DNA from 2 places in the Undibacterium sp. 5I1 genome. Region 1 is predicted to be linked to the other one. Evidence: predicted binding sites of a transcription regulator. Region 1 holds the regulator's gene; the other holds the start of a gene.

Region 1 (4,055 bases):
AAGGTAGCCGCAGCGCCCGTATCAAATTAAGTAAGCAAAATTGGACGCTGGCAAAAGTCAGTAAAAAATGTGCCAAGCATGCGATCTGGCTAGGAATCGCTTTGTGGACAGGTATCAGCTTTGTAGGCTACTTCACGCCAATCAAAACATTGATGCAAGAAATATTATTAGTCACACTGGGACCATGGGAATTATTCTGGGTTTTATTTTATGCGCTGGCAACTTATGGTAATGCGGGGTGGATGCGTGAGCAAGTGTGTAAATACATGTGCCCGTATGCACGCTTCCAAAGTGTGATGTTTGACCAGGACACGTTGATCGTGACCTACGATCAGCAGCGCGGGGAACCGCGTAGCACAAAGACAGCTAAAAATCCTGTGCTTGGATCGTGTATCGATTGCTCAATTTGCGTTCAGGTATGCCCGACCGGTATCGATATCCGGGACGGCCTGCAATACGAATGTATAGGCTGTGCCGCCTGCGTAGACGCCTGCGATACGGTGATGGATAAGATCGGAGCACCAAAGGGCTTGATTCGTTTTTCTACCGCAAATGCGATCAAAAATAATCTGTCAGAACAACAGGTTTTGAAGTCAATCTTCCGCTCAAGAGTCTTGATCTATAGCGCTATCTTGGTCGTCATCGTATCGGTATTAGCGATCAATTTACTAACACGTGTCCCCTTAAAACTAGACGTTATCCGTGACCGCGGCTCTATGGGTAGAGAATTAAATGAAGGCGTGATTGAAAATGTTTATAAGCTACAAATTATGAACACGGCGGAAGCAAATCATATTTATCGCATCAAAGTATCGGGGCTGGACTCAATCCGTTTAGACAGCCCCGACCAAATCGAGCTGCCAGGAGCTACTACAAAAGCGATACCAGTCCGGGTGCATGTAGACCACGATCATGGCAAACAAGGTAGTAACAAAATTTGGTTTCAGCTTGAAGCGATCGATAATCCGGCCTTGCAGGTCAAAGAAAAAGCTGTATTTATTATTCCCCACAATTAGGAGCGTGTGATGTCGACCTCACCTATTTCAGCACCCATCTCTATCAACACTAAGCAAGCACCTTGGTTTAAACAAATCTGGCTTTGGTTCCTGTTAGCGCCACCGATTGTTGCAGTGGTTGCCGGCTCGTATATGGTGTCGATCGCCTTCCGAGAACAAGATGCGATGGTGGTGGATGATTATTATAGAGAAGGCCAGGCAATCAATCAGGACCTGCGGCGTGACAAGGTGGCTGCGGCATTAAAGTTAAACGCATCCATACAATACGATGCTGCGAGCGGGATCATTAAAGGAAAACTCAGTAGCGATCAAAAAATATCAACCGGTATCTTAACGATGAAATTGGTTCACCCTACTCAACCATCTAAAGATCTGGCGATCAAAACACCAGTAGATGAATCCGGTAATTTTTCTTTAGCACTACCGTTATTAGATAAAGCAGCCTGGCAAGTCACGCTAGAAGATCAGCCTAAGCAATGGCGTCTTAGTGGAGTCTGGAACTGGCCCTTACAGCAAGCAATCGTCCTAGATCCGCTTTGATTGAATACGCAAGTAAGCCAACAAACTGGTCGGCAGTTTTTACAATAACAAAGGAGACAAACATGCGACGCGCTATAGCAATATTATGGTCATCTTTTTTGGTTGCGGTTGCTGCCGAAGGTTTGTTCTTTTCTATTTTTGATCCGCATGACCTGGTGTTTTCTGGCGTGCCGATTGAGTTATCCAGACCCGCCATCTATACATTAGGATTTTTTAGCTTCTGGATATGTTGTGCATTATCCAGCGCGCTTACCTGCTATTTGCTAGTGGCTAATTCTGATAGCAGTATTAAGAGCCAACCCTCTTTTTAGTACAAGCCTGCGTTGAGTTGAATAGGAAGACTGACATTTTCTGAAGAAAAATAAAATGAAGCAGATAAAAAAATGCTGGCATCAAGCTCGACTCAAACAATACTTAAACAATACGTAGGTAAGGTCTAAGCACAATGATCAGTACCTGCCGCAATTGATTTTAAGGTAAGTAATTGCAGGAGTTCGATATCGCGCTGATCGACTGAAAGCAGCTCTAACTTTTTAAATTTGCTTAGCAGGCGACTGACGCTTTCTATCGTCAAGCCAAGATAGCCGCCGATTTCTTCGCGTGACATGCGAAGTTGAAAACGTGTTGCCGAATATCCTCGCGCAGCATAGCGCGAGGATAGATTCACCAAAAAAGCAGCAAATTTCTGGTCGGCACGCATGCTACCCAACAGCAACATCACGTTTTGCTCTCGATTAATTTCACGACTCATGATGCGGTGAAAATGGCTCAGTAAGGTTGGTACTTCACCAAATAGATGCTCCAGGCTATTAAACGGTATCTCACACACCTCGCTGTCTTCCAGTGCAATTGCCTCACAATGATGAGCGTTACTACCAATCGCGTCCATCCCTAGCAATTCGCCAGCCATTTGAAAGCCGGTTATATGTTGCTGACCGATAGAGTTTGTTTGAGAGGTTTTAAAATGCCCAACCCGGATCGCGTATAAATTGGTGAACGGTTCACCCATGCGATACAAGGCATCATCCCGCTTGATCCGTCTTCTACGGCCAATGATGCTGTCCAACTTATCCATATCCGCTTCGGCCAATCCCATGGGAAGGCATAATTGATGCAGACTACAGGCGGCACAGTGAATCCGAATATCTTGCAATTTAAGTGGTGGGATCGTTGAGGTGCTTGCTGGCGTAGCCAGATGAGGAAGATGTACGTTCATAAGTTGCAACCCTGAGACTGTAATCAATGAATTGAGTTTAGCGCAAATGCATCGCTAAATTTTATTTAAATTATTGCAATATGAAAGCGGTCTCTGAACTCAAATTACCCTAAGAAGGTGGATGTATATCCTTATTTTTCCAACAGCATGGCATTAATCGATTGTCCTTAATCAGAAATAGGCAATCGAGACTATGCCTCGATTGCCTATCAACCCGGAATTTCTTTTAGAACAGCGCTCCATGTGCCTCTGGAGATTATTTAGAAGCGATAACCTAGCCCAACAGCGATCATCAAAGGGTCGACCTTTACTGCGCTGATTTTGGCACCAGAAATAAATACATCGCTACGTATCTGCACCTTTTTGATATCAGCATTAATTGACCATCGTTTGTCTATCTTGTAATCCACGCCTGCCTGTAACGCTAGACCGACGCTGCTGTTTTCCAAAGAACCTGTGCCGTTAAGCAGATTCACGTCAGAAATTCGAGTGTAATTTATACCAGCACCAAGATAAGGACTAAACTGCGCATCAGGTAAAAAATGATATTGAATCAGCAAAGTCGGAGGTAAATGTTTAAAGCTACCGATATTTGTACCATCGAGATAAACATCATGTTTTTGCGGATAAGTCAGTACTAATTCTGCTGCAATATTTGGACTAAAAAAGTAAGAAATATCCAACTCAGGAATCGTTTTGTCAGAAACCTCTAACCGGTCGGCTGGACCAACTCCACCAATAGGATCTGACTTATTTGCGGTCGACAAATGCTCTGCCCTGACTCGTACCAACCAAGGACTTTCTTGTGCACATGCAGTTGCAGAAAACATGCTTAACAGCGCAGCTGTTACTACCGATAACGCTATAGTCTTTTTCATTTTTACTTCCCCATCAATCGTCGTTTGTCTGGCAAGAAGTTTAATACTGCGACGAGTTATCAGCTTTGATGTAGATCAACCCAGGTGAAACCTACAACTCAAATCTTGAAGTCTGCATGAGTGCAAGCTAACGGGAATGCAATATTTATCTGACGATGGATCTCTGATGGCCACAAAGTAATTTTGCGGTTATTTATTAGATGAATGCAAACACAAAGAAACTTGTATTTATCAAGACTGAGGCAGATGATCAAAAGCTGTTTCTGATCACAGACAAGCCTCAAATTTTTCTTGAGGCTGATGACTTTAGAAAATCTGGGGATGTAGAAAAGAAGTGCGTCGGGAGGGGCTCGAACCCCCGACCCATGCCTTAGAAGGGCATTGCTCTATCCAGCTGAGCTACCG
Region 2 (4,055 bases), 1.5 Mb from region 1:
GCCAGCGCTTGCACCAAAATTTGTTGCCCTACCAAACCACTGGCGCCGAGTACGATGAGGCGGGTCATAAGCGACTTTCACAAAATAAATAGGATGCGTTGAGTTTGATCAAGATGCCATAGCGACGATTAGTGTATCGCTGAAACGAATATGTTTGCAGAAGATTGTCTGGCGAACCGCCTTAGGCATAAGAGCCGATTTCTTGCGCTGACCGTACGCTAGTACGGAACCGTTTTGAAGCACAGCTGATTTTTACGGCGGCAGTTCCAAGCTTTCAGGACAATATTTCTACCTGAATTGAATATACTCCCTATTATTTTTATTAAAAATGTCGTAGTGTCCAATGATTATATGGACACTTAAAATATACTAGGTGATAGTATTTATCATTCATCCTCTTGTCTGATCATAAAAAATACTATCACCTGCTACGATATATCACCAATTGTCTGCTACTTAGTGCCTACTTAAATGCCTTAATCAGCGCATCAAACTTCACCTTGATGGACTCGTCATGATGATGAATTGACGGGACTTCCCTATCGATTTTAAGTAGTTCATACACAGCCATTTGTGCCGCCCGTACCGAATATTCCACGGTGAAGACAACATCGTCAGCGATCTCTACAAACTGGCTGACGAAGGCGAGATTTTTAGAATTCGCTGGTACTGGCAACGGACGGTCAATTTTTGTCCTTGGCATAAACATGCTGGTGATATACGGCATGCGGCAAGGGATGCAATTGGCATTGGCAAAACTGGCCTGATCAAAATTGAGATGACCGCACAACTCTTGCAAAATTTCTGCCCCGCTGCATTCTGCCATAGGCTTTGCCACAAAATTTCCGACGCGATCTGGGTGTAGCGCATAACCCCAAAATACCTGCACGCCTTCTGGCTGATCCGCAAAATGCGGTTGATGTGCAAGCACTACCGACATAAACCAATTGGAATCTTTAAACGTCACCAAGCCGCCAGTACCTGCCCGGTTACCAGTAAATTGTTCCATCTTATCGAAGAAAATACTGTCTTTGAGTGTGACCGTAAACGATGCCCAATACGATTCCGGGATGCTGGAATTGAAGGCGGCAGGATTACCAAATTCAGGACGATTTACGGCGATCTTTTCCCATAAGCGCCAGCCTTTACTATCGTGTTTGGTCAGCTTTACCGGGGCGGCGCTCATGGAGCCATAAGTAGAGGCATCGGTCATGGACGCATTTTGGAAAAACACAATATCGCCATCAACAACGGGAACCACTTCATCTTTACCATCGCGATGGCAATGCAAGGCCGTGACGACGATTTTGTCATTTTGCGTGACGAGATCCATATCCGTTACAGTGCAGTTCGTCACAAAGTTCACGCCCTGAGTTTGCAACCAGCTTAACAACGGACGTACCAGTGAATCAAACTGGTTATACACAGTGCGCTTTACACCAGCTAAGGTTTCGATGCGAGAAAACTCCATCATAAAGCGGTGCAGATAACGCTTAAATTCCACCGCGCTATGCCAGGGTTGGAAGGCAAACGTAGTCGCCCACATAAACCAGAATTTGGTTTCAAAAAATGTTGGCGATAACCAATCAGTGATGGCGCTATTCCCCAAGCTGGCTTCATCAGCCTCGCTTAGTTTTAGCAGCTCCATCCGGTCTTGCATACTAAAACCCATGGATGTGACATCTACTTTGAAGCGATTTTTATCCACCAGACGCGCCATAGAATGCGGCATGTTCTTGAGATTAAACGCAACGGTTTCATCGAATACACTTTGCGCCAGATTGCTCAATGAAGGAATGCTATTGAACAAATCCCAGGTACATTCATAATTATCAGTAGTCAGCATACGTCCACCACGCAAGGTGTAGCCATGCTCTGGATTGCCCGCACCATCGAGACTGCCGCCAAGGAGTGGCATCGCTTCAAAAATCGTAATTTGCTTGCCGCTCACACCGCCGTCGCGGATCATAAAGGCAGCGGCTGATAAAGAGCCAATGCCACCTCCAATGAGATAGGCTTTATGCGTACTGTTCATTATTTTCCTAGTTAGTTGATGTGTTGATGATTTGCGCTGCTTTCGTGCAGCTTTCATGCTGATATGGCACGCGTTACTTTTCATCTAGGTCAAGATGTCTTACCTGACCGTAGAGCTAAAGGTAGACAAAATCTGTCGATTACGCTTTGATCTAGGTCAAGCAATAGTGGTGATAAAGCGAATGCTCAGGATGAGCGCATCGTAAAGCTCGGCGATAATTCAGTCAGTGCGGCAGCACACAGTGCCTTGTATGTAGCCTTGAAACTGATTTTGTTTGCATTTTGCTACGCAGAACGGCGATTGAGTTTTATAATAGTTTTTACCGATGTAAAGCAAAGAAATGACATGACAAAAACGCCGAGCCAGATGACTACCGTCCGCAAACCAGACTCTGCCAGCGCAGAGCAGCGAAGACTGCAAATGGCCGATATCGCCCGCTTGGCAGGCGTCTCTACTTCTACCGTGTCACGTGCTCTTAGTGGCAGCTCCTTAGTCAATGACGAGACCAAGAAAAGGATAGAAGAGTTAGCACGCTCTTTAAATTATTCCATCAATATCGGCGCACAAAATTTACGCCTTAAACAAAATAAAACGGTAGCAGTCGTGGTGCCTTACGATGCGACAACACGGCAACATTTATCGGACCCTTTTTTCTTAAGTATGTTAGGTAGTCTGGCCGATGCATTGACCGATCGCGGCTTCGATATGTTGCTGTCGCGGGTGGATGCTGAGCAACTGGACTCGGCTGCACAAATTTATGATACCGGCAGAGTGCTTGGCGTAATTTTGATCGGGCAATGGCGTCATCACGATCAGCTTAATCAACTGGCAGCGCGCCGGGTTCCGATTGTGGTCTGGGGCGCACAATTGCCACAACAATTGTATGTGACCGTTGGTAGTGATAACGTTAGTGGCGGTTTTTTAGCGACCGAACATTTAATTCAGTCTGGTAGAAAACACATCGCATTTTTTGGCGATACCCAACTGCCAGAAATGGCGCAGCGTTATGAAGGCTATTGCAACGCGCTGAGCCGTTTTCAGCTCCCCTTAGATCCCAATCTGGTCGTACAAGCCTCATTTGTAGAAGACGGCGGCCGACTCGCAGTAGAAGAGTTGTGCTCCCGTAAAATCCCCTTTGATGCCTTGTTTGCCTGCAGTGATTTGTTAGCGATGAAGGCAATCAATGCACTCAGGGATAAAAAATACCGCGTATCAGAAGATGTCGCCGTAGTCGGTTATGACGATATCGAACTTGCCCGTTATTTTCACCCCCCACTCACCACAGTGCGACAACCAATGGCAGCAGCAGGGCAGGCGCTGGTGCAAGCCTTATTGTCGATTGTCGAACACGATGCAGTTAGCCCGCGACTGTTGCCTACGCAGTTGATTTCTCGTACCAGCAGTTTGTGATTTGGTCGACTAAGGCTTTCAGCTTAAATTCTATGACAATCAGTTTTCTGCTTTGATTATAAATATTTGCAAACGGTTGCAAGTTTTGGATTTTTTGTGTTTTTAAATAATCCAGATGTAGAATTTCTATCGAAATTCATGCTGCGCCGCATAAGCAAACGATTTACATTTTTTATGTATGTTGCACAATTGTGACAAGCGATTGTGGTCAAGGTGCTTATCGATTTTCTCTTATAAATTTCCAAATTAATTTTGAAAACTCCAGATTTGATCATAGTAAGGGCGATAGTTTTTTGCTTCATGATAATTGGGAATATTTAAGATATTTACAGCGAACAATATCAAATTTCTATTTCTTGATTGCACTAAATAAGTGCTTTGCTGCACTGCGTTATTGCAATCGATTGCAATTATTATTTATTTGACCGATAATCGATTCACTTACTGGCCGCCCATGGTTCAAAAGATCTTCAGCAATGTTTGTAGAATATGTTTGACGAGTGTTTTTGGAGAATTTCAAAAATCTAACGAGGATTGCTGGAGGTCTTTTGTTATTTTCTTTAGTCCGTTGAAACACAGCGGTTTAGTAAGAGAACAGTGCGCTGAAGTA

The links. The regulator FNR, encoded in region 1, switches genes on or off when oxygen is low (the NO sensors DNR and NnrR bind a similar motif). The targets are predictions, from matches to a motif close to TTGATNNNNATCAA.
Region 2: RGU72_RS01755 (oleate hydratase) is a predicted target of FNR. The motif match lies at 2,182-2,195, and genes of this name have one in related genera.

Annotation. Positions count from the first base shown of each region.
Region 1 covers NZ_JAVIWI010000001.1:1,943,645-1,947,699, forward strand. Annotated here, with positions in the region: gene ccoG (cytochrome c oxidase accessory protein CcoG) at 1-1,016, shown strand, start outside; gene RGU72_RS08585 (FixH family protein) at 1,026-1,556, shown strand; gene RGU72_RS08590 (hypothetical protein) at 1,619-1,867, shown strand; gene fnr (fumarate/nitrate reduction transcriptional regulator Fnr) at 1,993-2,772, opposite strand; gene RGU72_RS08600 (OmpW/AlkL family protein) at 3,033-3,650, opposite strand; tRNA gene RGU72_RS08605 (tRNA-Arg) at 3,986-4,055, opposite strand, start outside.
Region 2 covers NZ_JAVIWI010000001.1:405,374-409,428, forward strand. Annotated here, with positions in the region: gene RGU72_RS01750 (NAD-dependent dehydratase) at 1-68, opposite strand, end outside; gene RGU72_RS01755 (oleate hydratase) at 464-2,119, opposite strand; gene RGU72_RS01760 (LacI family DNA-binding transcriptional regulator) at 2,381-3,445, shown strand.